Regions from separate parts of the Alteromonas sp. MB-3u-76 genome, predicted to be linked through region 4. Evidence: predicted binding sites of a transcription regulator. Region 4 holds the regulator's gene; each other region holds the start of a gene.

Region 1 (5,831 bases), 1.8 Mb from region 4:
CGATTGGTGCCCGCCAACGCGATAAAATTGACCGTCGGCAAGTACTCTTAGCAAGCGGGTTTGAACATCAAGAGGCATATCGCCAATTTCGTCCAGAAATAAGGTTCCGCCGTCGGCTTGTTCAAAACGCCCCTGACGCGCAGCCTGAGCACCAGTAAATGCCCCTTTTTCGTGCCCGAAAAGTTCAGACTCTACAAGATCGGCGGGAATAGCGGCCATGTTTAGCGCAATAAAAGGTTTGCTAGAGCGGGGGCTATGTCTGTGCAAAGCATGGGCGACTAGCTCTTTACCTGTTCCAGACTGACCGTTAATGAGTACACTGATTGACGAGCGAGACAGACGACCAATGGCACGAAACACTTCCTGCATCGCTGGCGCTTCACCAATAATTTCAGTAACCACCTCATCTTGCTGTACCTTGGTGGTAGATGACTGCTCCCTTGCATGGTCTATTGCACGCCGAGCAAGCGTAACGGCTTCATCGATATCAAAGGGCTTGGGCAAATACTCAAACGCCCCCTTTTGATATGCATTTACCGCACTGTCCAGATCTGAATGCGCAGTCATAATAATGACAGGAAGTAGGGTGTGTGAGCTGTGAACCTCGTTCAACAGGGTCATACCGTCCATTTGAGGCATTCGTATGTCAGATATAATAACTTCTGGCGCTTGACCACTTTGGATTTGGTGCAGCAAATCTTCTGGGTTTTCAAAACTCAAGCAGCTGATATTGGCTGCCTGTAAGGCTTTTTGCAGCACCCAACGAATCGAACTGTCATCGTCGACAATCCATACCGACTCATTCGTCATCGTCTGTCTCCTTACTTTTAATTGGAATATAAATCACGAATTTGGTGTAACCAGGGTGGCTATCAACATCTATTTTTCCACCGTGGTGATTAATAAGTGTTTGTGAAATCGACAATCCAAGACCCGAGCCATTTTGTTTACTGGTGACCATGGGATAGAACAAGGTGTCTTTTATCTCTGCAGGTATACCTGGGCCGTTGTCGATAATTTTCACTTTGGCCACTAAAGCGTGGCGCACAGATTGAATAGTCATTTGACGTTCGATACGGGTTACCAAGCGTATTTCAGGGTTAGGTGTTTTGTGCTCGTTCAACGCCTGAATACTGTTGCGCACTATATTCAGCACCGCTTGCTGAATCATGTCTGGATCGATCCTCAGATCGGGAATACTTGGGTCGTAATCTCGTACAATTGAAATTGGTATGGCAGAGTCAACCAACATAAGGCTTCGCACTTTCTCTAACGCTTGATGCACATTGCTTACTTCAAAGCGAGGTAAAGAATTAGGTCCTAAAAGGCGGTCTACCAAGGTACGCAGTCTATCCGATTGCTCGATTATCATGCGTGTAAACTCTTTATGTTGTTCAGGTAACTCTTTTTCTAACAGTTGAGCTGCACCACGAATTCCTCCTAAGGGGTTTTTTATTTCATGGGCTAGGCCACGCACGAGTTCTCGAGCTGCATAATGCTGGGCATTTTGTAGATTTTCTCGGGTGATTCGCTTTTGCTGGTCTATTTTCTTTACTTCAAAAAGCAGGCCTGGGCCGTTGGAAGTTGCAATATTAGTAACGGTTAAATCTACTGAAACGTAGCGATTATCTTTAAACGCCAGTTTTATCTCGTTTTCAGTAAAGTCTTCACCTTTGCGTATTGCGGCTCGCAACCGCGTTGTCTCAATAGTACCCGGTAAGAAAAAGTCAGGTAGAATATGGCCTTGAAGTTGTTTTAACCCCGTTTCAAATAATGCCTCACCGGCGTGGTTCGCGTAAATAATACGCAGCCGGCTATCTACCATCACTAGGGCTGTATTTAGACTATTTAGTAATAATCGTGATTCTGACTCGGTAGAAACCATCCGAGCATGTCTCCTTTGCACCAATGTTGTGCATTGTAGCGTGTAACTGACAATCCCGCGCAGGTTTACTCGAAAATTAAAATTCTATGAACCGCGTTGGTGCGCCAGTTCAGTAGGGCTGCACGCTAGTTGTTATTGATAAACACCGATGCCTGATGCAGGTAAAGGGTTTGAGTAGAAGACGATGCAAGAGTCTTGCCCGTATTGTTGGTGAGTTCAACTTTGTAATTATGTGCCCCACGATGGACACCCTCTAGCTTAAATATGCCTGAGGAATTGCTCTTAACTGGGGCACCGTCGAATATCAAGCGATACAAGGGAGCTTTTACTGCACTGTTTTGTTCCGCTTTAATAACAATGTTGCCAGCGTTGTCTCTCAAGGTCGCTTCGGGAGCGGGGCTAGCGATACTTACGCTATAATTTGGCTTTTTCTTTTTAACCTGAACTTTTTGAGTCTTTGGCGTTTTAATAGCAGAGACCACGTTACGTGTTTTTATATCTAGCTCTACGGTCTCGGCATTTGGCGGTGGTGTATCTGTATATGTCACAGAGCCGTCTTCGTTGACGACTTTGAAAATTTGCGCAGGACTATTTTGTGTTTTTTGTTGGTGTGTTTTATTTTTCTGTGTCGTGTTTTGCTGGGCAGAGGCTTGCTGGTCAGGTGTTTGCTGATCGTATGTTTGCTGGGTAAAAGCCTGATGAGAAAAGCAGGTGGCGCATAGGAACAAAGTAAATGACGGCAAAGTGAAAAGCAGCGAGGTGCGTTTAATTGAATCTGTCATAAATGGTGTCCCTTTAAATGTTGCTCAAACGCTATCATAGATGATTCTAAGCATAATAGGTAATTGTTAGTCGCGCAGGCTGTTCCCAACCTAATAGGCCCTTATACAAATCAATGCGCAGACAATAAAAAAGCCCGCAATTGCGGGCTTCAAATATCTACATACATCATCAACACACGAAGCGCATGTTGAAACGTTTCTATTAAACGCTGTAGTACATGTCGAACTCAACAGGGTGAGTTGTCATGTTCAAAGTAGTGACTTCTTCAGACTTAAGGTCGATATATGCATCAATCATGTCATCAGTCATTACACCGCCAGCAGTAAGGAATTCGCGGTCGTTATCCAATGCTTCTAGCGCCATTTCTAGCGAGCTAGCAACGGTTGGAATTTCTGCTGCTTCTTCTGCCGGTAGGTCATACAAGTCTTTATCCATAGCATCGCCAGGGTGGATCTTGTTCTTAATACCGTCAAGGCCAGCCATAAGCATTGCAGTAAATGCAAGGTATGGGTTAGCTGTTGGGTCAGGGAAGCGCACTTCAATACGACGAGCCTTATCGCTTGTTACATAAGGAATACGGATTGAAGCAGAGCGGTTACGCGCAGAGTAAGCCAGCATTACAGGTGCTTCAAACCCTGGTACAAGACGCTTATACGAGTTTGTTGATGCATTAGCAAACGCATTGATTGCGCGAGCATGCTTAATAATACCACCAATGTAGTAAAGCGCTTCTTCAGAAAGGCCTGCATACTTGTCACCTGCAAAGATGTTCTTGCCATCTTTTGCAATAGATTGGTGACAGTGCATACCAGAACCGTTGTCGCCAACTAGAGGCTTAGGCATAAAGGTCGCAGTTTGACCGTATGCATGAGCAACGTTGTGTACAACATACTTGTATACTTGGATTTCATCAGCTTTCTTAACTAACGTGTTGAATTCACATGCAATTTCGTTTTGGCCAGCGGTAGCAACTTCATGGTGATGCGCTTCGATAACAAGGCCCATCTCTTCCATAACCATACACATTGCCGCGCGAATGTCGTGCGCAGAGTCTACTGGAGGTACTGGGAAGTAACCGCCTTTTACGCCTGGACGGTGAGCCATGTTACCGCCTTCAAACTCTTCGCCAGAGTTCCACTTTGCTTCTGATGAATCAATCTTGTAGAAAGAACCCGCCATATCAGTGTGGAAACGCACGTCGTCGAAAAGGAAAAATTCTGGTTCTGGACCGAAGAATACCGTGTCACCGATACCTGTAGACTTCAGATATTCTTCTGCGCGGCGAGCAACAGAACGCGGGTCGCGCTCGTAGCCTTCCATAGTAGTAGGCTCAACGATGTCACAGCGGATGTTTACTTGTGTTTCTTCTGCAAAAGGGTCAACTACGCAGCTGTCTGCGTCCGGAAGAAGAACCATGTCAGATTCGTTGATGCCCTTCCAGCCTGCAATTGAAGAACCGTCAAACATTTTTCCTTCTTCGAAGAAATCTTCATCAACTTGGCTCGCAGGAATAGATACGTGTTGCTCTTTACCTTTGGTATCGGTAAAACGTAAATCGATAAATTTCGCTTCGCTTTCTTTAATCAGCTCTAATGCCTTTTCTACTGACATCGTGTCCTCCAGGTTTTAATGTAAAAATGCAGAGTGATCAGGCTCACTCCAACAGTAAAATTGTGAAAGCGATAATCATGCCATATATCTATCTGCCGTTTTCTGCGGCTTAGACTAAGATGAAGACCTGTAATATAGCTTGCTTCGCACCAACTTGGTGCGATGTCGTGCGATAGTGGTGCAGGTGGCGTCGCCTAAGATGTTTAGACTAGAATACTTTCTAGCCGCTTGCCACTCTTTCTACACAGTGAATTACTCCCTTATTACCATTAAATTCCGCTATAGGCCTTTAAAATCATAAGAAAAGCGGAAACATTCATTGCAAAGTGAAAAAAGATGCGCAAACGGCGCGTTTTTTCTGTACAATCCGCGAAAATTTTCTATCTGCATTTTTTGCAAGAAATCTCATGCATACCGTGTTGGTATGTATCGATTTACACAGGCTCTATATAAGCATGAATACCACTGATATAAGTAAATTGCGTAATATCGCAATCATCGCCCACGTTGACCACGGTAAAACTACCTTGGTAGATAAGCTTCTTCAGCAATCTGGAACGTTGGAATCTCGCGGCGTACAAGAAGAGCGCGTTATGGACTCGAATGACATCGAGAAAGAGCGCGGTATCACCATCTTGGCGAAAAATACTGCAATTAACTGGCAAGACTACCGTATCAACATTGTTGATACTCCGGGACACGCCGATTTCGGTGGTGAAGTAGAGCGTGTAATGTCAATGGCTGACTCTGTACTTCTACTTGTTGACGCTCAAGAAGGTCCAATGCCGCAAACGCGCTTTGTTACTCAAAAAGCATTTGCTCAAGGCCTTAAGCCTATTGTTGTCATCAACAAAATCGACAAGCCAGGTGCTCGCCCTGATTGGGTAATGGACCAAGTATTTGATTTGTTCGATAACCTTGGCGCTACTGATGAGCAGCTTGATTTCCAAGTTGTTTATGCTTCTGCACTAAACGGTTGGGCGTCTAACGATGCTGACACACCGTCAGAAGACATGACTCCACTTTTCCAAACTATTGTTGACCAAGTTGCTGCACCAGATGCTGATGCCAACGGCGGTTTCCAAATGCAGATTTCACAGCTAGATTACAACTCGTATGTGGGTGTAATCGGTGTAGGTCGTATCAGCCGCGGTTCAGTTAAAACCAACCAACAGGTAACTATCGTTACTGCTGATGGCAAAACTCGCAACGGTAAAGTTGGCCTAGTATATGGCTACCTTGGTCTAGACCGTCACGAAGTAGACAGCGCGAATGCGGGCGATATCATCGCTATCTCTGGTCTTGGTGAACTGAAAATCTCTGACACAATTTGTGACGTGAATGCCGTTGAAGCACTTCCACCACTATCGGTAGATGAGCCAACAGTAACCATGACGTTCCAAGTAAATACATCACCTTTTGCTGGAAAAGAAGGTAAGTATGTAACGTCGCGTAACATCCTTGAACGTTTGAACGACGAGCTTGTTCACAACGTTGCACTACGTGTTGAAGAAACGGCTGATCCGGATAAATTCCGCGTATCAGGTCGTGG
Region 2 (5,831 bases), 2.0 Mb from region 4:
AATCTCTCTACTACGGACACTTTTTCTGCCACGTATTTCATCAAGACTACGTGCTTAAAAAGGACGCAGATGCCAAACAAGTTAAAGCTGATATGCTCGCATTGCTCGACACCCGTGGAGCCAAATATCCAGCTGAGCATAACGTAGGGCATTTGTATAAAGCGGAAGATGGTCTTCAAAAGTTCTACCGAGAGCTAGACCCCACCAATACCTTTAATCCAGGCATTGGTGGGATGGATAAGTATGCAAGAAATTGTGCGTGCTGTGTGTAGCTGACGAACTACTCATGCCCAATTGTGCAGCGCTTTTTATAGGCTCTCCAATAGTGCCCTTGCTTGAGGGCGCTTGAAGAATGGGCGCTCTACATTTACCGCATACTCAAGTTCTTTCTTCGCTTCATCGATTCTGTTGAGTTTTGCGAGGGTATAGCCAAGGTGATAGCGAATATTTGGATCTTTAGCATCTCTGGCAAAAGCGTCTCTAAGCATTTTTAAGCTTTGCTCATACTCACCTCGCAGCGCCTTTATATGGCCATAGGTATTTAGAATACTTGCTGAGTTTGGTTGGAGCTCAAAGGCTTTTTGCGCATAGTTTCTCGCGGTAACGAGTGAATTCTCTATGCTCATTATTGCCAGTCGATTATAGGCTTCTGCTGGGTTAAGCAAATTAGGCTCTTCAACCAACTCTTCATATAAAGTAGTCGACTCTTCAAAATCTCGGATAAAAAATAAATACTGCGCCAATAAATTTTTGGCCAGTAGGTTGTTGCCGTTTTCTTTTACCATCTCTCGGGCAGTGCTTAGAAAAACATCCACAAACTGTTCGTTGAGAGCATAGCTATAGATAGCAATGAAAGCTTGGGCAAAACTTGGATCAATAGCTAATGCGCGTTTATAAGCGTTAACTGCGGACTCGCTTTTGTCTAGGTTAGCATTAAGCCTACCCGTCAAGAAATGATAGACCGGACTCTGCTGCTGCTCTTTCGATAGGCTGCTCAGTAATGTTTTCGCTTTCTCATTGTTTTGTAGGTCTAGTAGAAGGCTCGCGTAGCGTAAGGTAACAAACGTATTGCCGTTGGAAATTTCATAGGCTCTTGCCATGGCAGCCTCTGCTGCTTCGTTGTTACCAATAGCGCGAACCTGCTCCATATAAGTGATTAACTTACCCACATCATTGTTGATAAAGTTGCGAACAATACTTAATGTTTTCTCTGCATCAGCGCGTTCGTTGGTTTGTATTTGCAATGCAGCCTTACGAAGAAGATAGTCTGCATTATCAAAATCATCTTTTAGCAGTAGATCTAAGTGATACAGCGCATTTTTGGTGTCGCCCTGCTGTTGATATAAAGATGAAAGGCGTTCTCTTGCCGCCATGTTTGATGGTGATAGCGTGAGAATATCTAGATAAATCTGTTTAGCCTTATCTAACTCACCTTCTTTTGAAAGGTTAAATGCTTTGAGCATCAATGTTTCGTTGTGCTGAGGAGATAGCGTTAATAGCTCTTCGATAAGCTGATTAGACTGCTCAACATTGCCTAATCTACTTTGCGTGGCGGCTAAATTAAATTTCGCTGGGAATAACGTAGGGTTTTGTTTCAGCGCTTTTTCGATATTGGTTTTTGCGTCTTCAAGAAGTCCCTGACGTATTAGAATTCCGGCCTTCAAGTTATACACTTCGGCTTCATTAGGAAATAAGGCACTAAGGAGCTCTGCGCCGTTCAATGCTTTATCAAATTTTTCGGCTTGCAAGTTCATTAGCGAATAAGTAAATAGGAATCCTCCGTTATCACGGTACGCTGGTAGATTGTCTTCTAATATAGAAAGTGCCTCTTCTCGCTTGCCTCTTGCGGCCATCAGCTTAATTTTGAAAAGCTGTAACTTGCCTTCGTTAGGATATTTATACTCTAAGTTTTGCAGTAAACGTTCCGCTTTAAACGCTTTGTTTTGGCTTATAAAAAGATTGCCAAGCATAAGTGCTGAATCGGGGTCTTCCATAAGCGATTCCTGATGACGTTCAAGTAGTAGTAGCGCTTGCTTATCCTGCTGTGTGGCCATATAAACCTGACTTAGCATCAACACTGCTTGCAGATCGTCAGGCTCTTTTTGCAAGTAAGAAGTGAAATCCTTCGCTGCAGTTTCCATATTGTTATTGAAAAAGTTAGTTAGCCCGCTGATGTACAAAAGCATAGGTTGTGAGGTAATAAGTTCTGGGTCTAGCTGCGCCATAAACTCATTCAGCTCTTTTAGCTTTTCATTATCTATCGCCTGTTCGTTGTCTCTACTTTGAAGCCAGCTGTTGAGAAGTATGGCAAGCGGATCATTCGGTGTATCTTCAATAATCTCGTCTACAAACACTTTAGCGGTGTCGTAGTCTTTAGCTTCTAAATAGAGGTCTACGAGATTACGCAGAGCAATGGGATCGTCCCGATTAAAGGTTAATGCTTTTTGTAAGTGTGCAGTTGCTGCATCCTTGTCGCCCTGCCGATAAGCAAGTTGGCCTTTCAATCGCCACGTTATGGCGTTTTCTGGCTCTACATCCATAGCTCTGTTGATGAGTGTCGACGCCTTCGTTAAATCTTCGTTTTGAAGAGCAATTGAGGCTAAACCATTTATCGCAGGCACAAAGTTGGGGGCGCGAGATAAGAGTGCGTTGTAATCTTTAAGGGCACAGGCTTCATCTTCTAAACGAATGCATGCAGTGGCGCGGATAAGCAGCCATTCTTGCTCAGAGTCACCCGAGAGTTTGTCTAGCTCTTCAAAGTCGACGATATCTTGGTATTTGTTCAAAAACAGCCAGGTATTCCCTAGAGGCTCAGCGACTAAGTTTATATCGGCCCCCATTTCTAGAGCTTCTACAAACTCTATTTCAGCTGCGGTAAGGTAACCATTGATAAGTAGGATTTCTCCCATCAGAATTTTAGCGGCTAAATTTTCAGGGTCTTTTTGCAGGCTATTTTTAAGGTGTATATACGCTTCGTCATACTCACTTTGATTGAACGCAGTTAACGCCTTCTCGTAATCCTCTGATGTTGTGGCAAAACCGTTCACGGTGAAAAAAGAGGTGGCGATGACAGAGAAGAGAGCGCGTTTAACAAAGCGCTTTTTATTATTAAACAAGTTCATAGTTACCTTTGGGTTTGCCTTACTCAAGCATAAAAATAGCATAAAAAAAGGTGGCCTAAGCCACCTTCTAAAGATACGTGTTTTTTAATTGTTTTAAAACAATTAAGCGCGACGTTTGCGTCTGTAAAGCACTAAACCAAGACCTAAGCTCATTAACGCGAGTGCTCCGGGCTCGCTGACTTGGGCTGGTGGAGTAGTGTTATTAACCTGTTTAGTATTAAACTGAATTGATGATATTTTAAACGCATCATTGTTCTCATCCCCACCAATATCCCCGAAGGCTTTGTTATAAGCGCCAACAAGCCAGTAATTGGAATATTCGTTATCTAAAGAACTTAAGTCTGCTACACCGTTATTTTTGCCACCTGTAATATTGAAAGAGGCTGATATCGCATTGAGAGCTATAGTGCCCCACGATTCTCCTTCTATCTCAGGCGCGCCTTCGATAGATACAACAGAAACTTGCTGATCCTCACCATTATTAGCATTCCATCCAAAATCGATTTGAGAGACATTTACTTCTGAATCAAAAGAAAACAACAGATATTCAAATGAATTTACAGGTGTTTCGTTTACTTCCTCACCATAATTGTCAATGGTTTGGTGATCGCCTGGTGACTCCAAGTTATTTCTTATTCCATAACCATACCCATCAACAAGTTGAGCTGTTGCAGATTCTATAGTGTCAAGGTCTTCAGTTGTTTCAACAGATGTGTTTCTACAAAAAATCCAGACACAAGTTCTTCCAGAATTAGTTTGTACAGATATTGCGGTATCCGCCCATGCAGATATCGCAACATTTACTCCATCAATATCTATTCCAGAGGGGCTCAATACACCAGACGCATCATGCTCCATGAGGTCATATGAATACTCTTTTATTAATGTGTCTTCAGCATTTACTAGACTGATTTGCAAGGCAACCAAAACAAAAAAGGAAATCAATTTTTTCATTAATATATACTACTACAACAACTACAGATATTGCTTGAAAGCACAGAGTGTGCCAGTTTTAACCTTTTGTTTTTGCTCGATAATATTTGAATGAAGTTTTGTGGAGTAAAAAAAACTGACAGGTTGTACCACTTGTCATTGATCTAAAGTCTAGTTTAGTTAAACAGAGTTTTACGACGCAACATTGCAAACAAAGAACAAGCCATTAGCAAGCCCACAGTGCCAGGTTCTGACACTTCAGTTGTGTTTGATGTTTCCGCAATTTCCTTAACAGAAAAATCAACAGCTGCTAATTTAAACGCATCATTTCCAACACGCCCACCAATATTGCCGAAAACAGTATTGTATGCACCAACTAGCCAGTAATTTGCGGCATCTTTAAATGTGAAATTGGCCGCATAATCAGAATTCCCAGAGCTTTTTATGTCAAATGAACCTGTAGTTAGCGCATCGTCCACAATATTGCTCCACGTGCTGGTGCCCGACGTTAGTATCGACGTATTATTAAGTGCTGCAACTGAAACTTGGCTATCGTCTAAATTAGCGAGCCATGAGAATCCAGCACCCGTAAGCGTGACTGCTTTATCAAAAGATAACAAAACAAAATCATAATCACGTTCAACATTTGTTATGCCACTAAAATAGGCATTGTTGCTACCTTGGCTGTAGTGGTTTACGTTATCGATAGCATGATCAGACCATCCGTAATAACCGGCTTCATCATTATTTGTAACGCCATATGCCCACTTGTCAGATATTTTTTCTAAGCTAGCTCCAACAACAACTTCGTTGTGAATATTTTGCGTATCTGCAAAGGCTGCTAGTGAAATTTTCACTCCATTAACTGTTACATTAGAGTTTGCAGCATTAGTTCCATAAGATACGCCATCGGCCACTAGGTCATACGGTTTGTTTGTATCGTTGCTATATGTATTTTCTTTTAAAGAGGAGTTGCAAGCGTGTTTCGCACTCTTTGAATTACAGTTTTTATAAAAGTCTTTATTTTTCTTTGCGTAGGCTGGAGATGCGGTCACTGTAAATGCGAACAATAGAGGTAAAACTAGAAATATTTGACCTAATTTTGAATTGCAAGATTTGTACATAGTAAGACTCCTGAAGCCCAGCTTGTGATTGGCGCTCTGAAATGAGTGCTTGGCACTCAATATGGCGTGTACTAAACGCGCATTGATGAATACATATGATAAATAAATGGATTAGAGAGTTAGGTATGTACCTTGATACTTTGTTATTGCTTATAGGCAATAACCGTGCAGACAAACAGATTTATTTTGTGTGAAAACGAGGGAGGTAAAGCAAGGAGCTTATTTAGTCACCTCATAAAATATGCGGAAAAGGTACTAATAATGTTTCTTACGAAAGCCAACATTCCTTACTTTACTATGCGCAAACCAATATCTATGGAATAATTACATCATTATATATGTAGAGCTATGAGGACATATGTCTGAACAAAAGCGTAAAGGGATATACTTGCTCCCCAACTTATTAACTACTGCGGGTCTGTTTTCAGGCTTTTTTGCGGTTGTGTCATCTATGAATGGTCGTTTCGAAGCTGCGGCTGTTGCTATCTTTGTCGCCATGATCTTTGACGGGCTCGATGGTCGAGTTGCTCGTATGACTAATACGCAAAGCGACTTCGGGGCTGAATACGACTCTATGGCAGATATGGTGTCGTTTGGTATGGCTCCAGCATTGGTGGCATATAACTGGGGTTTAACCGAGCTAGGTAAGCTG
Region 3 (5,831 bases), 1.7 Mb from region 4:
GGGTGACGCAACGTCTGAAGACGTTGAAAGAAAGCAAAGCCTACACAGATTTCAAAAACTCCAAAGCATTCAAAATCAGTCTTTACTTGCTATGCTAATTTTCGTGGCGAGTTTTGGTTTTATGTATTGGGGAGGGACTAGGCCAGGAGACCTTCAGCACAACCTTGCTATTTTAGGAGCGGTTGTCGGGCTTGTTTGGTACCTAGTAAATAGAGCACGTATTGTAATGATAAAGCGTTTTTCTTAGATGAATATAGATGCATTAGTAAGCAGTATGACGCCAGAGGTTTATGAACGCTTGCGTCAAGCAGTAGAGACAGGTAAGTGGATAGATGGAACGCCACTTAACGAAGAGCAAAAAGCCAGCAGTATGCAGGCGGTTATGTTGTATCAGGCGAAAATAGAAAAATCCTCTGAACACATGACAGTAGGCGAGAGCGGTGAAATTGTGCATAAAAGCAAAGCCGATTTTAAACGCTCTCTTTCGGACCAAAATAATGATAACAACACGATAGCGCGGTTCAAACAGGATGATATTTAGTCGTATATTTGCTCCTTCTCACACCAGTCCAAAGTCAGAAAAAAGACTGGAAGCCATTAAAAATCTCTCACCGGAAAAACAACAAGAAAAAACAATACTGCACGAGTTGGCCTTCAATGATGAAAGCGCTGATGTGAGCCTTGCTGCGCTAGAGAAACTTAATAGCTTTGTTCTTTGGCTTAAAATGGCGCAGATTGCAAAAGCATCAAACGTGAAAAAAGCCGCGCAGCAGCGTGTAAATGACGCTATTGCTGGAAAAGGCTCACTAGCGTTATCTTGCGAAGAAAAAGCGACTTTTCTATCAGAAACCGCAAGCCCAGACTTAATCATTGAAGTAGTGCAACAAGATGTGGCCAATCAGGATTTCGCGCTACTCAGTGAACCTTCACTTGCGCACACTTTACTGGAGAAGGTCGATAAACCGTCTTTTACCCAGTTTGTATTTTTAAACTGTAATAACCCTCTATTACAGCAGCAACTGATTAATGCACAGTCGCAGGTCTCATTGTTGCAGAAGTGGGCTAAAAAGGCAGGTGATGACAAACTATTAGCCGACTTAAATGCACGTATAGATGCAATCAGAGAGGCTGAGCAAAAACCTGTCGAGCTGAAAAAGCAGCTTACGTTGTGTTTGTCAAAATACCGCGCTTTGTTAGACAAAACAGATGTGGAGCAAATTGTAGATTTGCAATCTGTGTATGAAAGTGAGTTAACCGGCTTATTTGCCAACGTTGAAATTCTCAACGCTGATGATCGCGAGGAATACCAGGAAAAACACAGTAAGATAGCGGAGCAAGTTTCTCGCTATCTAGATAGAATTCGTCCGGCGTGGGAAGAAAAACAACAGCAGTCGCTACTTGCCAATACGCAAGCCCTATGCGAGCAGCAACTAACCCATGCCAAGCAGCAAGTTAACTGGCTTTATAATACCCGTCTTTGTGAGGCGACATTAGCAGATGTCGCTACAGTCAACGAGAGCGTGCGTGGTGTTGAAGCCACTATTGAGCATTTAAATCAGCTCGATAATAGCAACAAAAGAATGAAAGAAGTTCAGCTAGCTGTTGACGAACTCAACGCAAAGCTAGAGGCCTTTTCTCTTCAGCAGCAGTATGGGCAGAAGCTGTTATCTCGCTTGCACACTGTTGAAGATATCGCGCAAAAGCTCACTGATGATGCGTTAGAGGAAGTAGAGCGGCGAGACATTAGAAGTGCTTTTGATACGGCGGTGGAGGAATACACCGAGCTTAGCAAAGAGCTCATTATGCAACCGCAGGTTATTTTACAACGTTTTAAAGCCGCGACTAAACAAGTTAGAGCAGAGCAAAAGGCATTAAAATCGAAGCATCTCGATGAGTTACGTCAAGTAAGAAAGCAAATCAGCATTGTCGATAACCTGGTGTCTCAAGGTAAATTTCGCGCTGCAATGTCAAAGTTTAAAAAGCTTTCAGAAGAGGTACAAGGCCTACCTGCTGATATAAAAAGAGACATTGAAAAGCGCTATCAAAAAACCGCTGATGATATTGCTCGCCTTGAAGGTTGGCAGAGCTACATTGCAGAACCGCGTAAGCCCGCGCTTGTTGAAGAAGCACAAACTCTTGCAGCGACGCCAGCCGAAAACATCAAGCAGCGCAGCGAAACCATTAAATATCTCCGCAGCCAATGGCTGTCATTGAGTGCACCTGCACTGTCTGACTCACAAAATAGTACTGGCGAGCAGACAGAGGAGCTACAGAAAGCTTTTGATACTGCGCTTGAAAAGGCCTTTGGGCCATGCAGAGAGCATTATGCCAAACTTGATGCAGAGCGAGCTGCAGCACTAGAGCTGCGTCGCTCAATTATTGTCAAAGCAAAAGATATCGACCCAGACACGCCGCCATCGGAGCTAAGCAAAATACTCGACAGGCTTGCCAAGCAGTGGCGAGCCTGTGGTCAAGTTGAAAAGCAAGACTACGAGCAGCTAAAGCAAGAGTGGAAGGCCGTAAACTCACCACTTCAAAAAACTGTTCGCGAATGGCAGAGTCAAAATCAAGCGCTTAAGCAAGCCTTGGTAGATAAGGTAGATGCATTGCAAAATGCTGAAGATATGGAAGCTGCTGCCCAATCCGCTCAGACATTACAGCAAGAGTGGAAGCAAATTGGACATGCAGGAAAACGCGAAGAAAGCAGATTATGGGCAGAATTTAAAAAGCGCAATGACGAAGTATTTGAACGTATTAAAGGTCAGCGCAAAGCCCAAAATAATGCTTTTGCTCAGCGTGCGGAAGCACTGGTTGCTATTTTAGCCTCCATTTCCGTAGAGGCTGATGAAGATACGTATAGCAGCGCTCTCAAACCAGTGGAAGATGGGTTAGCAGAACTTACAGGTGCCAATCGCACAAAAGTTGAACGCAAAATCAGTGAGCTAAATCGAAAGAGAGAAAATTATCTGCGCGAAAACCTCAATGAGCGGAAAACTGCACGTGCGCAGGCGTTAATATCACTATTACAAAATAATGAACCCGGTGAGCGAGAAGCGCATCTAGAAATTTTAGGTAAGCGCTGGTCGAGTATATACACCAATGCAAGCAACTCTGACACTTCGCGCCATGATAGGCAATGGCTAACCGTGGCACTTGAAGTAGCGTGTGAGATGCCAAGTCCAGAAGCAGATTCGTCAACTCGTTCAAGCGTACAGCTTCAAATGATGACCGCGAAGCTGGAAAGTGGCGAGGCTCCGTCTCCTGCCGACATTCTGGGAGATTGGTTATCTCATGGTGAGGTGAAAAGTAGTGAGCACGGGTTACTGCAGCGAGTTATCAGTGTTATCGATAACAAACCAGGTGTGCTTGCGTAGATGGAAAATAGTGTTGAGTTTGAATTTGGTTCCGAGATGTCAGCCTATCGGTTTCTCAATACTGTGAAGCATATTGATGCTGAAGGTCTTCGGGTTAAGTTTGGGCAGACAGATCACCATGTGAGCGTCAAATACACGTATATCGTGGGAGAGTTTGATCAAACTCTCTCAACGCTAGACGATTTAGCGCGAGAAATGGGCGGTATTGAAGTGTCTTAACCGATCGTAATTGGCGTTGTATCGCTAGGTGACAAAAGTAAAAAAATAGCCGGTAACTTCTACCGGCTATTTTTTATTTTTTCATATAGCGATTCTCATGTGGCGAGAGAGAGTTGTTAATAACAATCCATCCCGCTAGTGAGTCACCTATTGGTTAGCAATCGTCGTCTTCTGCATCTACGCCTTCTTTGACATCTTCACAAGCGTCTTCAACGGCGTTTCCTGCGTCATCGGCCATATCACCGATTTCTTCGCCACCGTCTTCGAGAGCGTTACCTGCGTCGGTAACCATTTCATCAAGTTCTTCACCTGCGCTTTCAGCGTCGTTTTCACTACATGCTGCTACAGACAATACAAATATTGATGCCGCTGCTACCTTTGCTAAATCTTTAAATGAAATCATATCCTTACTCATTTTCTTTAACTATCTAATTTAACTGCTTAATTTAACTGCTTAATTTGAGAGCGTGTTACGCTTTTGGCGCTTTGCCACGAAGAGCGTTTGCGATTAGCGAGATGACAAGAAACGCTACAAATACGAAAAATAATATTTGTGCAATTCCTGTTGCCGCACCTGCTATGCCCGAGAAGCCAAAAACTGCTGCAATAATGGCGATAATAAAAAATGTGATTGCCCAGCCTAACATAGTAAGTTCCTCTTGTTGCTTCCGTTTCGTTCAGTAAAGGTGATGCTATGTTAGTGCCATATTTTTAAGTGCATGTTATTAATGATAAAAATTAAATTTTTATCATTCTGGACAGTAATTATTGGGCGTCTCAACAATAATAATTACAGGTGATTTGCAGTTTTTACAATCGACAAACTGCGAGAGAGATAATTTACATTGTGTTAATGGGCAGCCAAAAGGTAAGATCGGAAACTTAAAATATGTGAAGGAACAGACTAATGGCAAATACACACTCGGCGTTTATCGGACTAATGCAGCGGGCTCGTAACGTAAAGCGATGGCCATTAATGGCTCAGTTTCAAGACGAAATGCTTTCTACTCACATTTACGAGGCTTCTGTTGTTGGACATATGCTAGGCGCTATAGCGTGCGATATCTTTAAAGAAGATATTGATCCAGATAGGGTGGCCGCCATGGCGATTTTCCACGAGGGTAGTGAAATTGCAGGGATGAGCGATATACCTAGCCCGGTAAAGTATCACGATCCCGAGACAACATCGGCAATCAAGAAGCTTGAACGCCGTTTTGAGGCCATGTTAATCAAAACGTTACCTGAAGCGTTGCAGCAGCGCTATCAATCATTAATAGAGCAAGACAAGGAAGACGCACATGTGACCCTTGCGAAAGCGGCCGACGTTCTTTGCGCTTATCTAAAATGTGATTATGAGCTATCCAAATCAAATTCTGAGTTTGCTAATGCGATGCAGGAAATGGAAGTGCAATTAAAACGCTACAAAGAAAAGCTGCCCGCTGTGAGCTATTTTTGCCAGATTTTTCTTGAAGATGCTAAAGGTACTCTTGATGAACAAACAAAAGATTTAGAGTGGATAGAGCGAGCTAATACGCTTCATTTAGATAGTGATGATTAGATAATTTGCGCTAAAAAAGCCGGGGTAAAACACGAGTTGTTGTTTTACCCTAGCTGGCTATCTAGTTTGCTTCTTGAGCTATATAGGTCACTGGCTCTTAATTAGCTGCCCGAGGGGTTGTAGGGCAGCGAAGATTGGTGAGCGACAATGCGTAAGTTATTATCACTGTCTTTTACGTAAGCAAAGGTATATTCCACTTTGGTTTCATCGCCTTTTGTGTCAGTAAAATAATAGTTTCCCATTGCCACAGCCATCCTGCAGCTATTGTTGATAATGCCCACGTTATCAAACTTCACATTTGTGTAAGGCTTAATGGCAAAGCCTTTATCTTCTGCATAAGCATCATTTCCGCCAACAAAGTAAGACAGAGCAGCATCAAAACTAGATCTAAACTGATCGTTGGCTGCAAGTGTGGGTTTGAAAAGCACACTGCTCAAATCGTACCCATACATGTCTTGGATGAAGTCGGCAGCTTCATTAGAATAATCGCCGTTATTGGAATATACCGAGCCTATTTCAACAATACCGTCGCCCCACATTTTTTGTGCAGCAATAACTTCGCGCTCAGTAATACATGAGTTTGAATAGAGTAGCGAATTATCCAGTGCTTGTGCTGTAAGGGAAGGCGATGCGCTTGTTGTGCTACCTGCTTTCTGAGGGTTTGCAACCGCACTGCATCC
Region 4 (5,831 bases):
GCGCTCAGCCATTGTCGAAAACAGAATGAAAGCATTAAATGTAGCTCACATTATTCAAGGTGAAGAGAACAAGTTTGATGCATTGAAACATTTAATGAACAAGCTTGAGCTAGCGCCCGAAAATATCGCTGTTGTTGGTGATGATATGCCCGACACTGGTATGTACGAACTTGCCGAAGTGAAAATAGCGGTGGCAGATGCTCATCCCTATGTCAAAAATCAAGCTAACTGGATCACTACTTTGCCCGGCGGATTTGGCGCGGTTCGAGAAATATCTGACACACTATTACAAGCTAAAGGAATTGAAAACGGTATTTTTGGGGCCAGCGTATGAACGCATTCGGCTTTAACCGCCTTGGGTTGAGTATTTCTGCGCTTTTTATTCTCGCCATGCTGATGTATATCCCAACATGGATGGAAGAAGAACCTGTGCTAACCAGCTCAGAAGGGCTCGATGCCCTCAAGCCAGCCTATAAAGCAAAAAACTTAACCACAACCTTGTATAACAGTGAAGGTCAGCTGAATCACAAAGTGTTTGCTTCATCAATGGAGCATTATGACCAGTTGGGCTTTGTTTCTTTTGAGCAACCCAGCTATACATTGTACAGCAGCGATGCAGATTCCCCGTGGGTGGTTACTGCATTAGAAGGAACACTTTACAATAACGAACTTATCCAGCTAGAAAATAAGGTCAACATTGAGAACCAAAGCCAGGATGACTTTGTCAAAACAATCACCACTGAATATATTCAAATTAATTTAGACAGTAAACAAATGACGTCAGACCAACCAGTAGAAATACGTGGCATGCAGTACGTTATTCAAAGCAATGGATTTAACGCAAACCTGCGTACACAAAAATATGAGCTTATTGACCATGTACATACAACGTATTCTCCTAGTAACTAGCGCTATATTTGTCTTATGCGCCGGCCCAGTGCTTGCCAACGAAAAGGACTTTAGCCTTCCTATCGAGATTGGCTCGAACTCTCAGTTTATAGATGGGAAAAATAAAACTGCTTTGTACAAAGACAATGTACTTATTACCCAAGGCTCTTTAGTTATTGAAGCTGACGAAGTGGAAGTTATTGCCTCTGGAGGCAGTGGTCGTGAGATTTTTGTCGCGCGAGGTAAACCTGCTAGCTACTCGCAAAAACTAGAAGATGGAAATCCAGTATCGGCACAAGCTAACGAGATTCGTTACGAGGTTGCAAAGCGCACTATTTCACTGAGCGGCAACGCTGAATTACGGCAAGATAGCAGCCAAGTAAAGGGCGATAACATTACCTTTGACATGATAACTGAACAGTTATTAGCAACTGGCGGCAATCAAGAAGATGGTAAAGGTCGCGTTACCACGGTATTCACGCCAGAGTCTATTAGAAAAGTCAAAAAAGACGATTCGAATAGTGATGATGGCAGTGATAATGACACAGACAAAAGCAAAGACGGTAAAGGCAAGCAACAGTAATGGCTACTCTTAGTGCAAAAAATCTTGCTAAGGCATACAAATCCCGCCAAGTTGTGATTGATGTTAGTCTGTCAGTCTCTACAGGGCAGATTGTTGGGCTGTTAGGCCCAAATGGCGCGGGAAAAACGACAACGTTTTATATGATTGTCGGTCTAGTTCCGTCAGACAAAGGGCAGATATTAATAGACGATAAAGAATTAACGCATCAGCCCATGCACGAACGCGCTCGCGGTGGAATTGGTTATTTACCTCAAGAAGCGTCTATATTTAGAAAACTGACTGTGCATGAAAATATCATGGCTATTTTGCAAACCCGAAAGGATTTGAACTCTCAGCAACAGGAAGAAGAAGCTGACGCACTACTTGATGAATTCAATATCAACCATATACGTAATAGTGTGGGTATGAGCCTTTCCGGTGGAGAACGTCGCAGAGTAGAAATAGCAAGAGCACTTGCGGCTAAACCCGAATTTATTTTGCTCGACGAGCCCTTTGCTGGTGTTGATCCAATATCAGTTAATGATATAAAGAAGATAATACAGCACCTTCGCGACAGAGGAATAGGCATTCTCATCACCGACCACAATGTGAGAGAAACATTGGATGTCTGTGAAAAAGCGTACATTGTGAGTCATGGCGAACTTATTGCGCAAGGAACCGCGGAACAGGTTTTAAGTAATCAAAAAGTAAGGGATGTATACCTAGGCGAACAATTCAGGCTATAGTTATTGTATGTAACCTAATTGTCATTTTTCTCAAGCGCTCTGGTACATTCACTGAAGAGCATAAATATAAGACGTAGATGAAACCATCTTTACAGTTAAAATTTAGTCAACAACTAACGATGACTCCACAGCTGCAGCAAGCTATCAAGCTGCTTCAGCTGTCTACACTCGACCTTCAGCAAGAGATTCAGGAGGCGTTAGACTCAAACCCTCTTTTAGAAATTGAAGAAGGTAACGACGAGCCTCAAGCTGAAAAAAACAACATCGACAACGATGATAGCGCTAGCGAAGCCACTGCTTCTGCGTCTAGCGACACTATCGAGTCTGGTGATGCCCTTGAAAAAAACGACCTTCCTGATGAATTGCCCATCGATAGCACATGGGACGAATATTATTCTGCCTCCTCTGCACCTGCTCCCGGTCCATCAAACAACGATGATGACCAAATTTTCCAGGGTGAAACCACAGAAGATATTCAAGCCCATTTATTATGGCAAATGCGCCTCACTCCTTTTTCTGACACTGACAGAGCGATTGCCATTGCTATTATTGACTCCATTGATGAGTCGGGTTATCTCACGGCAACGTTAGACGAAATATTAGAAGCCGTTAATTTTGAAGATATTGAAACCGAAAATGTTGAAGAAGAGATAGAGTTAGACGAAGTGGAGTGCGTGCTAAAACGTATTCAAATGTTTGACCCCATTGGCTCTGGCTCGCGCACTCCACAGGAGTGTCTGATGGTTCAACTTCGTCAGTTTGCCGACGATACCCCTTGGTTGGAAGAGGCAAAAAGACTGATAGAGGACTATTCGGATTTGCTTAGCAGCAAAGACTACAGAACCTTAATGCGTAAGAGTCGTTTGAAAGAAGACGAGCTTCGCGAGGCAATGCGTTTGCTTCAAACCTTGAATCCTCGCCCAGGTAGTGCTTTAGTTACTAAAGAGCCTGAGTATGTTATCCCCGATGTATCGGTAGCAAAGAAAAACGGTCGCTGGACTGTAGAACTGAATCCAGACAGCTTACCTAAACTGGGTGTAAACCAGCAGTATGCAGCGATGAGTAGAAAAGCGAAAAATAGTAGCGATTCACAGTTCATACGCTCTCATATGCAAGAAGCCAAATGGTTTATAAAAAGCTTAGAGTCGAGAAACGATACATTAATGAAAGTGGCTAACTGTATTGTTCAGCAACAAATGGGATTTTTTGAGCACGGCCCCGAAATGATGAAACCAATGGTTCTCAATGATGTCGCAGAAATGGTAGACATGCATGAATCGACGATTTCACGGGTTACTACTCAAAAATACATGCATACTCCACGAGGAATTTACGAGTTAAAATATTTTTTCTCCAGCCACGTGGCAACGGAATCAGGCGGCGAGTGTTCATCTACCGCTATCCGTGCGTTAATTAAGAAACTGGTTGCAGCAGAAACGCCTAGCAAACCATTAAGCGATAGCAAGATTGCTTTATTGTTGGCAGAGCAAGGCATAAAAGTCGCTCGGCGGACAATAGCAAAATACCGGGAGTCTTTATCGATACCCCCGTCTAACCAACGCAAAAGCCTTATTTAAAGGCGCTATATTAAAAGGAAGACGAAATATGCAAATCAACCTAACTGGTCATCATGTCGAAATCACCGACTCTTTGCGTAATTATGTCGATACGAAGTTCAGCAAACTTGAGCGTCACTTTGATCACATTTCTAATGTCCATGTCATCCTCAACGTAGAAAAAATAAATCAAAAAGCCGAAGCCACTATGCACCTTAGCGGTGCTGAAGTGTTTGCATCCTCAGAAAATACCGATATGTATGCAGCGATTGACAGCATGGTGGATAAACTCGACCGGCAGGTAATCAAGCATAAGGAAAAACTGAAAAAACATTAATAGATAATTAAGCATGGACATTAAAGCCATCGTAAGCCTGGACCGCACCGAGTGTGCGGTTCAGTGCAATAGTAAGAAACGAATTTTAGAAATTATTTCTGATATAGCAGCGCAAGGTGATGAAAACATAGATCAAGTCACTGTGCTAAACAGTTTACTGGCTCGGGAGCGAGTAGGCAGTACAGGAATAGGCAACGGCATTGCGCTTCCACATGGCCGCTTGGCAGGATTAGAGCAAGTAATGGCGATTGTTGTAACCTGTATCCCAGCAATCAACTTCGATGCCCTTGATGAAAAGCCTGTCGACATATTTTTTGCGTTACTGGTACCTGAAGAACAAACTCAAGGCCATTTGCAAACGCTGGCTACTGTTGCAGGTAAACTTAGCGATAAAGATACGGTAAAAGCCATACGCAGAGCCAAAACGAACGAAGATATTATCTCTGCTCTTGGCGTATAAATTGGACGCAGCACAGAAAAGCACAGAGAAGCATCGCGCTCTTTGTTGCTGCTCTTTTCTGGAATATGCGCTTAATTGAAAAATCGTTTTTGAATTAGTTTTTGGCACATAAAAAAATTTTAGGGAGAATTATCGGTGAAGCTGATTGTTATCAGTGGTCGTTCTGGCTCAGGGAAGTCAGTTGCGCTTAGGGCCCTAGAAGATTTGGGTTATTACTGCGTAGATAATATTCCCGTAAACTTGCTACCTACCCTTACTCACACGGTAGTAGACGAATATGATCAGGTAGCCGTAAGCATAGATGTGCGAAACCTGCCTAAAAACCCTAACGATTTGGTAGAAATTTTAGACTACCTGCCCTCTTCCTGGTCTATGACCATCGTTTATATTGATGCCAGTGACGATGTGCTGGTGAAGCGTTTTAGCGAAACCCGTCGACTGCACCCTCTCGCTAAACTCAACAAGTCACTGTCGGAAGCTATAAAGGCAGAATCTAACTTACTTGCACCAATTGTTGAGCGCGCAGATCTGTATTTAGACACTGATAAATTAACTATTCACCAGCTTGCTGAAATTATTCGCGAGCGTATTTTAGGGAAGAAGAGCTCCCGTCTCGTTCTGGTATTCGAGTCTTTTGGATTTAAACACGGTATTCCTAAAGACGCCGACTATGTGTTTGATGCTCGTTTCCTTCCCAATCCTCATTGGGAGCCAGATCTTCGGCACCTAACCGGTGTCGATGCTCCGGTAGAGGTATTCCTTGGCTCACAACCCGTTGTAACCAAGTTTGTATGGCAAATACAAAATTTAATTACCACTTGGCTTCCTCACCTGGAAAGAAACAACCGAAGCTATGTCACGGTTGCTATAGGCTGCACCGGCGGTCAGCACCGTTCGGTTTATATTGCTCAGACGTTGTCAAAAACATTCAGCGAAATTCATCCCGACGTGCAAATACGTCATAGAGAATTAAATTAACAACCTGCGCATTAAGTAGAGAGCTAGACAAACTGTGACTATCGAAAAAACGCTAACAATCGTCAATAAACTTGGTCTGCATGCAAGAGCAGCAACTCAATTGGTACAATTAGCAAATCAATTTGACGCAAAAATCATTCTCGAAAAAGGTGACAAACAAGCCGATGCTAGCAGCGTACTTGGCCTTATGATGCTAGAAAGCCATCAGGGTGAGCAGGTAAACGTGATTGTTGAGGGCAATGACGCTGAAGCCGCTCTGGCGGCCATTGAAAAGCTCATAGAGGGTCGATTTAACGAAGACGAA

What was found. Region 4 encodes sigma-54, which starts transcription at its own class of promoters, with help from an activator protein. Its sites were predicted from a motif close to GTTGGCACGNNNNTNGNNT; they were not measured.
Region 1: a site for sigma-54 is predicted at 4,346-4,364, ahead of glnA (glutamate--ammonia ligase). Genes of this name have one in related genera too.
Region 2: a site for sigma-54 is predicted at 4,115-4,133, ahead of xdp1 (exosortase-dependent surface protein XDP1). Genes of this name have one in related genera too.
Region 3: a site for sigma-54 is predicted at 4,283-4,301, ahead of CW735_RS11135 (DUF1328 domain-containing protein). Genes of this name have one in related genera too.

Annotation. Positions count from the first base shown of each region.
Region 1 is NZ_CP025115.1:3,441,666-3,447,496, reverse strand. It holds gene glnG (nitrogen regulation protein NR(I)) at 1-810, opposite strand, end outside; gene glnL (nitrogen regulation protein NR(II)) at 800-1,885, opposite strand; gene CW735_RS15305 (DUF4124 domain-containing protein) at 2,011-2,667, opposite strand; gene glnA (glutamate--ammonia ligase) at 2,870-4,279, opposite strand; gene typA (translational GTPase TypA) at 4,735-5,831, shown strand, end outside.
Region 2 is NZ_CP025115.1:2,876,983-2,882,813, reverse strand. It holds gene dld (D-lactate dehydrogenase) at 1-272, shown strand, start outside; gene prsT (XrtA/PEP-CTERM system TPR-repeat protein PrsT) at 309-3,122, opposite strand; gene xdp1 (exosortase-dependent surface protein XDP1) at 3,225-4,076, opposite strand; gene xdp1 (exosortase-dependent surface protein XDP1) at 4,232-5,179, opposite strand; gene pssA (CDP-diacylglycerol--serine O-phosphatidyltransferase) at 5,538-5,831, shown strand, end outside.
Region 3 is NZ_CP025115.1:2,498,008-2,503,838, reverse strand. It holds gene CW735_RS11160 (zinc ribbon domain-containing protein) at 1-247, shown strand, start outside; gene CW735_RS11155 (YeaC family protein) at 248-541, shown strand; gene CW735_RS11150 (DUF349 domain-containing protein) at 531-3,374, shown strand; gene CW735_RS11145 (hypothetical protein) at 3,375-3,593, shown strand; gene CW735_RS11140 (hypothetical protein) at 3,748-3,996, opposite strand; gene CW735_RS11135 (DUF1328 domain-containing protein) at 4,064-4,240, opposite strand; gene yfbR (5'-deoxynucleotidase) at 4,501-5,151, shown strand; gene CW735_RS11125 (phosphoribosyl-AMP cyclohydrolase) at 5,253-5,831, opposite strand, start outside.
Region 4 is NZ_CP025115.1:841,919-847,749, reverse strand. It holds gene kdsC (3-deoxy-manno-octulosonate-8-phosphatase KdsC) at 1-334, shown strand, start outside; gene lptC (LPS export ABC transporter periplasmic protein LptC) at 331-909, shown strand; gene lptA (lipopolysaccharide transport periplasmic protein LptA) at 878-1,471, shown strand; gene lptB (LPS export ABC transporter ATP-binding protein) at 1,471-2,196, shown strand; gene CW735_RS03775 (RNA polymerase factor sigma-54) at 2,274-3,773, shown strand; gene hpf (ribosome hibernation promoting factor) at 3,802-4,089, shown strand; gene ptsN (PTS IIA-like nitrogen regulatory protein PtsN) at 4,103-4,549, shown strand; gene rapZ (RNase adapter RapZ) at 4,685-5,527, shown strand; gene CW735_RS03755 (HPr family phosphocarrier protein) at 5,562-5,831, shown strand, end outside.